DNA from 2 places in the Paenibacillus jiangxiensis genome. Region 1 is predicted to be linked to the other one. Evidence: riboswitches for the same ligand, from Rfam matches in the RefSeq annotation. Region 1 holds a riboswitch; the other holds the start of a gene.
The links. Region 1 has a riboswitch for thiamine pyrophosphate ahead of thiC (phosphomethylpyrimidine synthase ThiC). Riboswitches for the same ligand answer to the same signal wherever they lie in the genome.

Region 1 (4,700 bases):
TTTATCCTCAGCTTTGGCAAACACGTGAAAGTGCTTGAGCCTCCGCACGTACGGGACCGTATTCGCGCTATGGTGCAGCAGATGCAGCATAATTACGATGGCGCCACCTGAACATGACAGTAGGCTGTCACGTTCGCCTCTATATACTGTAGGAGCATATACAGTGCAAAGGAGGCAAATGAAATGAGAACTAATGAACAATGTCAAAGCTGCGGCATGCCTATTCACAGTGAAGAGCTGGCTGGTACGGCTGCAAACGGAAGCCTGGTCTATGACTACTGCAAATACTGCTATCAGAATGGGGGCTTTGCCCAGCCTAACATCACGATGGAGGATATGATCCGGTTGAGCATCCCTTTTCTGCTGCAGGAAGGCTGGGAAGAGGAAGCTGCGAGAAACATGCTGCACAAGTCTCTCCCCTTATTAAAACGCTGGGCCGATCAGGAAAAGGAGACTCCTGTATCTCCTTCCATCCAGCCTCTAGAGTTTGTTGAAAAAGAAGCCTTTACACTGTCGGGGAAGGCGGTCCGCACAACCAACGCCGCAGAAATGTCCGGACAAGGCCTCATTCCCGGTCTATGGGCTTCCTTCTTTCAGGAAAGCACGGAGGTTAGGCCCTCTGATCCCATTTACGGATGCTACACTGACTACGAAAATGCAGTGTTCGGACAGTATACCTTTCTGCTGGGAAGTGCCGTGTCTCAGGGTGAAGAGATTGCGGATGAGCTGAATTCAGTTACTCTGCCTGCCGCCAGATATGCTGTCTTCCGGACCGAATACGGACCGCTTTATCAAGTTGTAGCCGAAGCCTGGCAGCACATATGGCAGTGGTCTGCGTCTGTTCAGGGGCTGGAACGAACCTTTTCCGGAGACTTCGAGCTGTACAATGAGTTCGCCGGAGATGCCGGGAGCGGACAAGCGGACATTTATATTGCAGTGAGAGAAAGCACCGTTCGACAGTGCTAAAAAATGTTGCATAAATCTGATAATTCCGATCCATCCAACGGGGCCTGCAGGTCCCGTTTTTTTATAGGCAATTTTGCATGCATTAAGCCGTTTTTACCACCATGATTATCCTAAACACAAGACCTTACTACTGTTTTTGGCAATTGCAGTTTTAAACCCTGTAACCTTCGGGTATTATTGAACATCTAATAGATAACCAACCCCAAACGATCTCTGAATTAGGCTCAAATACCTGCATACCTACTATACCTACTGTACCTGAAGAGGAGGAAGCGAAAATGAACTATAATGTGACGATACATACACTGATGCCGTTTAATCCCCAATACCCGAGACCCACAACATCGGCCAGCAAGAAAGAAGACAGCAATGAGAAAAAGATCAGCTTCCAGGATGTTTTAAAAGAGAAAATGATGCAAAAATAGGCGCCACTTAAAGGGCGCCCTTTACATTTACAGCAAAGCTTTTATCTATCCATTATGGTATTACCTGCTCCGTCCTTCGCGATATTCCAGCGCCTTTTCCTCCAGGCCTGCAGTAATCGCCTCTTTCTCGCTGATTCCCTTCTCTGCGGCAAATGCCCGGATATCCTGTGTGATGCGCATGCTGCAAAATTTCGGGCCGCACATCGAGCAAAAGTGCGCGTTCTTCGCTCCCTCGGCCGGCAGGGTCTCATCATGATACTCAAGCGCGCGCTCCGGATCGAGGGACAGATTGAACTGGTCGCGCCAGCGGAATTCGAAGCGTGCCTTGGACAGCGCATCATCCCGCTGCTGCGCTCTTGGATGGCCTTTGGCGAGGTCCGCGGCATGGGCGGCGATCTTGTAGGCGATCACCCCTTCACGCACATCGTCCTTGTTCGGCAGGCCAAGATGCTCCTTCGGTGTGACATAACAGAGCATGGAGGTTCCAAACCAGCCAATCATGGCAGCACCAATCGCCGAGGTAATATGGTCATACCCGGGAGCGATATCCGTCGTAAGCGGACCCAGCGTGTAGAATGGCGCTTCCTTGCAGATTTCCATCTGCAGATCCACATTCTCTTTGATTTTATGCATAGGCACGTGACCAGGCCCCTCAATCATCACCTGTACATCATGCTTCCAGGCAATCTGTGTCAGTTCGCCCAGCGTCGCCAGCTCAGCCATTTGAGCTTCATCGTTGGCATCATAAATGCTGCCCGGACGCAGGCCGTCCCCGAGTGAAAAGGCGATATCATAGGTCTTCATAATTTCACAGATCTCTTCGAAATGTGTGTACAGAAAGTTCTCCTGGTGATGGGCCAGGCACCATGCCGCCATGATGGACCCGCCCCGCGAAACAATGCCCGTCATTCGCCTGGCGGTCAGCGGAATATAACGGAGCAGCACGCCGGCATGAATCGTAAAATAATCCACGCCCTGCTCCGCCTGCTCAATCAGCGTATCGCGGTATACTTCCCAGGTCAGCGCTTCGGCCTCCCCATTGACCTTCTCCAGTGCTTGATACAGCGGCACCGTTCCGATCGGCACAGGAGAGTTACGGATGATCCATTCGCGCGTCGTATGGATGTTGCGGCCTGTCGACAGGTCCATCACCGTATCCGCCCCCCATCTTACGGCCCAGGTCATTTTCTCCACCTCCTCCTCAATGGAGGAGGTCACCGCCGAGTTGCCGATATTTGCGTTGATTTTGACATGAAAATGGCGTCCGATCAGCATCGGCTCACTCTCCGGGTGGTTGATGTTGGAGGGCAGTATGGCCCTTCCGCTGGCCAGCTCCTGGCGTACGAATTCCGGCTCAACCCCCTCCCGGATCGCCGCAAATTCCATCTCCGGTGTTATCATTCCCCGGCGGGCATAGTGCATCTGGGTGACATTACGTCCCGACAGCGCACGCAGCGGCCGGCTGACAGCGCCCGGAAACTCCTCGGCAGTGCGAGTCCCGGCCCGAAGTCCGTTATCCTCCGGCTTCACAGCCCTGCCCTCATAGCGGGCAGCATCCCCTCTCTCTTCAATCCACGCCCGGCGCAGCTTAGGCAGTCCCTTGCGGATATCCGCCTGATACGACGGATCAGTCATGGGACCGCTTGTGTCGTACACACGCAGCGGGGCATTATGCTCAATCCCCTGCGGTGTATGGGTGTCATGCAGTGTTATCTCTCTTTCAGGCACGAGGATACCCGGTCTTGAGCCCTGGATATAGACCTTGGTGCTGGCCGGGAAGGCCCTGATGGCCGTGTTGACGCCGCCCACTGCTGCTGTTTTCCGTTTGCTCTCTGTCATTTGTTTGTTCCTCCCGAGTCGTCATATTCCTCATCGGGATCATACCGGAGAAAAACCGATGCTGTCGGCCTGCTGCAAAATACGGACCAAGCCCGCTTCCTTGTCCTTGCGGCGGGCGGCGGTATAGAGCGAATTTTGCAGTTAAATGAAAAAGCCGGTTCCCGAGGGAACCGGCTTTATGCAAACAGGCCTGCATGCAAAGCAATGGCATATACCATGGCTACTGAACATGCTGCCCACTTCTATGATTCATTGGCCGGTTACTTCCCTACGCTGGTATGATCCAGATCAGGTGCAAAGGGTCCGGAACCTGGAACGGTTCCATCTCAGCCCGGTATTACGGGCCCCCCCAGTAACTTCGGCAGCTTCATGCCGCCGATCAAAACTATGCTGTTCACAGACGGATGGCTCCGCCTTCCAATTCAGGTTAGCCTAAAAGGAACGGTTTGGCAACCCCTTAAGGAAGCAGCATGCCCATTTCCTTGCCTGCCTCCACGATAACAGGAGCAAATTCATGCAGGGTCTCGGGCGACAGCCTGCTCACCGGCCCGGAGACGGAGAGGGCCGCTGTGATCTCCCCGCGATGATTCATAATCGGGGCGGATACGGCCGCGGCTCCGGGCTCGCGCTCTTCATAGCTTGTGGCATAACCCTTGGCCCGTATTTCCTCAAGCTGCTTCCAGTACGCTTCATCTCCAGCCAAAGCCTGCAGCTCGGGGCCCTTCTTCAACTGCTCCAGCTCCTCCGATGAAGCGAATGCCACCAGCACCTTGCTTGACGCGCCTACGGACAGAGGCATGCGGGCTCCGACGGTAGCTACGCGGCGTATGGCTTGCGTACTCTGTACAGCCTGAATACGGATACGTTCATCTCCATCCCGTATATACAGGCTCACCGTTTCCCCCAGGCGGTCGCGCAGCTTCTCCATCAATGGCAGGAGCAGCACCGCCGGGTCCTCATTGCGCGACATATGGGTCGATAGCTCCCAAATCCGAATGCCCAGCCGGTATTTCTCCGTAGCTGCATTGCGGATGACAAAACCTCTTTCCTCCAGCGTCGTGAGCAGACGGTGAACCGTGCTTTTGTGCAACCCGATCTTTGCCGCAATTTCCGTCAGCCCCAAATCGGTAGCCTCCGTAAAACACATCAAAATGTCCAGGGCCCGTTCGACAGCGCGGACAGTCAGCTTCCGGTCCTCCACGGCCATCCCCCCCTCTCTTCCTCGTATTAAGCAATATTTGGGACTCAATCTAGAAACCGGTGCTTGACCAATCGGGTTATCTCTAATAATCGAGTCTATCCGGTACAATCTTTACTAACGGTCGTCATAGCGGTTATTCGGCTGAGAAAGGCAAAGCTTCTTTTCTAACGGTTGTGCATGCGCTTATATAAAGCGAAACACCCCTTTACCTGTGGAAAAACGGGAAATAAGCTCGCTGGCAACCGCTATATCTTCTAATCCCCCGTTTT
Region 2 (4,700 bases), on a different contig from region 1:
TTATCATATCACATAAACCGGACGCCTTGGCCAGTCTGGCAATGCGGACAGCTTCAGCGGCGTTTGCCGCTCCTGCCGTATTGGGAAGCAGCGTGAAGCTGGACAGATTCAGCATGTCCAGGAAGTTTCCTTGTCCCTTCTCTTGCAAATTCAAGCGCCGTACGGCAAACGTAAGGATCTCGCTTTCCGAGGCCTGAACGGCCTTCAATTGCGTTTCAAGATCCGCAAACTTTCCTGTCCCGAGCAGCAGTCTTGATTTAAAGGTTTTATCTCCAATGTGCAGCATATTATCCGCCTCCCACAAAATGTACGATTTCAAGCTGATCCCCGTTCTTCAATGCGGTTTCGCCATGAACTTCCTTGGTCAATATGCGCCTGTTCAGCTCGACGACGACCGTCTTGACACGCAGGTCCAATGCATTCAGCAGTTGGTCCACATTGTGCACTTCCACATCAAAAATCATTTCCTGGCCATTAATAATAAGCCTCATCGCAATCCCTCCTCGGAAGCAACAGGCTGCCTTTTCATTCTTTCCGGAGACAAGGCCGTCAAATTTAACTGCTCCGCCGTACGGCCTGTCATCATCTCCGCGATGGCTTCCCCTGTCGCCGCACTCAGCAAAATTCCGTTGCGGTAATGTCCGCAAGCGGCGTAAAGGCCGGCAGTATCAGGGACGGGGCCTATGAAAGGGAGGCCATCCTCCGTCTGCGGCCTTAATCCCGACCATGCTCGCAGAAAAGACGACTCCCCGATGTCCGGCAGCCAGCCCGCAGCGCGGGACAGCAGCTGCATCAGTCCGCCTGCGGATACATCCGTTCCCCATTCGCGTGGCTTGCTCGTTGCACCAATCCACAGCTCCCCGTCCGGCTTTGGCACCAGATAAACATCCTCCCCATAAATGGTATACTTCAGCGGGCTCGCGGGCATAGTGACGGCAGCAACCTCTCCTTTGACAGGATACAGCCCCAGACTTAGGCCGTAGTTATTAAGCAGCTTTGATGCCCCAAGTCCTCCCGTAATCACAACATTCGGACAAGCAATGTCCCCCCTGCTCGTTCTTACACCGCGTATCGTTCCGTCGACGATCCGAATGCCTTCTGCTGTTGTGTCCGTCAGCAGTTCGGCACCATGCTTTTCCGCCCCCGCCACCAACGCCAGTGTAAGCCGCTGCGGAAGCAGCTGGGTTTCCCGCCTGCGGAACAAGCCCCCGAGCGCCTGTCCTGTCAAGCCGGGAATCCTTCTGGAAATCTCTGCGGCATCCCACCATTCCACGGCTGATCCATCTTTGTACCCGGCCATGGCCGACAAGCGTGCCGCCTCCTCCGGAGTCCGGGCAGGAAGGACGAAACCCGTGGTTGTATAACCAGTCACCAGTCCTGTCATCCCTTCAAGCTCCCGTACCAGCTCCCTGAACAGATTGCGGCTGCGCAACGCCAATGCGGCCAGCTGCGGGTGGGCAAAAGCCTCGCACTCCGCGGCCAGCATTCCGGCCGCCGCCCGTGTGGCCCCTTGTCCCGGGACCGATTTTTCGATCAGAATCGTTTTGAAGCCCCGCTTCGCCAGCTGATAGGCGATGGAGCTGCCGATCACTCCCGCACCGATCACAGCACAGTCTGCCGAATAGCCCATGTCGTTCCTCCTCCCATTTTCCTGTGTTCATCGGGATTCAACTGATCTGAAACACCCTGCTTCAAGTCATGAGCAAACTTCTGTATTCCTTTGCCGCCTCTGCCGGATTCTCCGCCTTCCAGATGCCTGACATCACAGCGATTCCTGATGCGCCTGCCCGCCTGATGTCCCGTACATGCCAAGGCTGAATGCCGCCAAGCGCGATAACCGGTATGGAGACGGCACGACAGAGCTCTTCCAGGCTGCTCAGCCCCCGCGGTGGCAGCCCGGGCTTGGAGGCGGTATCGTATATATGGCCGAACAGCACATAATCGGCCCCCGCCTGCTCCGCAGCCAGCGCTTCCGGCAGCGAGTGAACGGATGCCCCGCAGCGCAGCTCCGGAAATTTCCTCTTCACAAGCTGCAGCGGCAGGCTGTGAGAGGTGAGCTGTACCGTCCCGGCACCAAACAGCAGCGCCGCATCCACACGGTCATTGACTGCAAGTTTGGCCGGGGGGCAGCAGCCGCGCTCCGATACCGTGGACATATATACATACAGTTCCGCTGCGCTCAACCGTTTCTCCCGAATATGAAGCAGATCGATATCCGGTTCGAGCAGCCGCATGATGTCTGCCGTTCGCTCAGCGCTTTGACAGCCGTCCGTAATAAGATGAAGTTCCATTAGTTTGTTGCCTCCATGACAGTGATTCGGGAACGCCAAAAAGCCGCTTCCGGTCAGGAAGCGGCTGAACTTGAATGTTCACCGATTACAAGGAACAGCACCCCGCTCATAAGCGGGCCGCATTTGCTCCGTATTCGGCTAATGTCCACTTCCCTACGCTGGTATGATCCAGATCAGGTGCGAAGGGTCCGGAATGCATTTGTTCCGTCTCAGCCGCCAGCCGCGGCTCCCCCAGTGTGATACAGACTTGTTGAATCGCCTGTATGACTTTATATGCTTTTGTAATCCCATTTCATGGTAGCACAATCCGGTTCACTTGCCTAGACGTGCAGCACATTTCAGTCCGAAAAATCCAAAGCTGCACTTTTCTGCACATCAGGCTTTCGCCGACCACTCTTCCACATTCCACACTCTCGTTACCCAATCCTTGTAAAAATCAGGCTCGTGGGATACGAGCAGCACGGTGCCTTTAAACTCCTTCAGCGCACGCTTCAGCTCATCCTTCGCCACCACATCCAGATGGTTGGTCGGTTCGTCAAATAGCACCCAGTTGCTTTCACGCATCAGCAGCTTGCAAAGGCGGACCTTGGCCTGCTCTCCCCCGCTTAGGGCGGACAGCGGTCGGGTAATATGATCATTTTTCAGCCCGCAGCGGGCAAGATGGGCACGGACCTCATGTTGGTTCAGATGCGGGAACTCGTTCCACACATCGTCAAGCGGTGTAATCCGCTCAGGACGAACCTCCTGCTCGAAGTAAGAGGGATACAGAAAATCTCCAGTATAGGTCTTGCCGCTCAGCGGAGGTATTTTTCCGAGAATTGTTTTGAGCAGCGTCGATTTGCCAACACCGTTATAACCAACGATAGCGATCTTCTCGCCGCGTTCAATGGTAATGGACATTTTCGGCAGCAGCGGGTGGCTGTAGCCGATCTCGAAGTCAATGCCTTCAAAGACCGTTTTGCCGCTGGCCCGCGCTTCCTTGAACTGGAACGTCGGCTTGGCCGCTTCTTCCGGCTTGTCGATCCGATCAATCTTATCAAGCTGCTTCTCGCGGCTCTTGGCCCGGCCGGATGTGGAAGCACGCGCCTTGTTGCGCTGGATGAAATCCTCCTGCTTCTTGATATACTCCTGCTGTTTTTCATAAGCCTCGATATGCTGCGTCTTCTGAATGTCAGCCATTTCAAGGAACTTCTCATAGTTAGCTGTATAACGGTTCAGCTTGCCGAACTCCAGATGATAAATGACGTTGACGACCTGATTCATAAACTCCGTATCATGGGAAATCAGCATAAAGGCATAAGGATAGTCCTTCAAATAACGTGTAAGCCACTCGATATGCTCAACGTCCAAGTAGTTCGTCGGCTCGTCCAACAGCAGCACATTCGGCTTCTCCAGCAACAGCTTGGCAAGAAGCACCTTCGTGCGCTGCCCCCCGCTTAAAGAGGCTACATCGCGGTCCAGTCCGATTGCAGCAAGTCCAAGCCCGTTGGCCATTTCCTCCACTTTCACATCAATCAGATAAAAATCGCCGATCTCCAGCTGCTCCTGGATTTCCCCCATCTGCTCCAGCAGCACCTCAAGCTCCTCCGGCGTGGCTTCGGCCATTTTATCCGTGATCGCATTCAGTTCCTTCTCAAGCTCAAGCAGCGGCAGAAACGCATCCTTGAGCACATCACGCACCGTCTTTCCCGGAGTCAGCTTCGTATGCTGGTCCAGATAACCGTAACGAACCTTCGGCGTCCATTCAACCTTGCCACTGTCACGCAGCTGCTGTCCTGTCAAAATATTCATCAGCGTCGATTTACCGACACCGTTGGCTCCCACCAGACCGACACGCTCTCCCGGCAGCAGGCGGAACGATACATTCTTGAATAATGTTCTGTCCCCGAAATTATGGGAAACGTCTTCTACAGTTAATAAACTCATTTCCGTTAGCTAGCTCCTTTAGCGTTTACTTGTAAACGCGATCCATAAACTTCAATATGACTTCGGGTTTGCTTTCAAAGCCCTATTGTAGCATAAGTGGCAGCTTTACCGGAACCGTCAAAACGAAAATGCATTGCCTGATCTGCACTGCGTAGTCTCACCATCTTCGGAAGGAAGCAAACAACGGTTTTCTCCGCTTCGATTCAGGGATCACATCCTTGAACAAAGCTTGCAAAGCCGAGTCCATTTCTGCATATGGCTCAAAAGGGTCCAGATGAAGAGGGAGCGCATAGACATTGCTTGTACTCAACTCTTTTCCAAGGCGGCGGGCGGCCTCGCTTGTCGCCAAAGGAAGGCAGAAGCTCCACTTCTGCTGCGGGTACCTGGCAAGGGCTCTTGCAAACGTCACCGTATCCGGAAGCCTCCACTCCGCTCCGGACCCGACAACCAGCGGATAATCGGCCCTCAGAAACTCTTCCAGCC

Region 2: linked by a shared signal. The riboswitch ahead of ACI1P2_RS19565 (thiamine phosphate synthase) and the one ahead of thiC (phosphomethylpyrimidine synthase ThiC) in region 1 are both predicted to bind thiamine pyrophosphate.

Annotation. Positions count from the first base shown of each region.
Region 1 covers NZ_JBJURI010000035.1:28,040-32,739, forward strand. Annotated here, with positions in the region: gene ACI1P2_RS26275 (helix-turn-helix transcriptional regulator) at 1-111, shown strand, start outside; gene ACI1P2_RS26280 (effector binding domain-containing protein) at 184-966, shown strand; gene ACI1P2_RS26285 (hypothetical protein) at 1,245-1,391, shown strand; gene thiC (phosphomethylpyrimidine synthase ThiC) at 1,452-3,230, opposite strand; TPP riboswitch at 3,479-3,591, opposite strand; gene ACI1P2_RS26295 (IclR family transcriptional regulator) at 3,688-4,431, opposite strand.
Region 2 covers NZ_JBJURI010000021.1:47,771-52,470, forward strand. Annotated here, with positions in the region: gene ACI1P2_RS19550 (thiazole synthase) at 1-286, opposite strand, end outside; gene thiS (sulfur carrier protein ThiS) at 288-491, opposite strand; gene thiO (glycine oxidase ThiO) at 488-1,630, opposite strand; gene ACI1P2_RS19565 (thiamine phosphate synthase) at 1,692-2,291, opposite strand; TPP riboswitch at 2,425-2,534, opposite strand; gene ACI1P2_RS19570 (ABC-F family ATP-binding cassette domain-containing protein) at 2,667-4,217, opposite strand; gene ACI1P2_RS19575 (serine/threonine-protein kinase) at 4,375-4,700, opposite strand, start outside.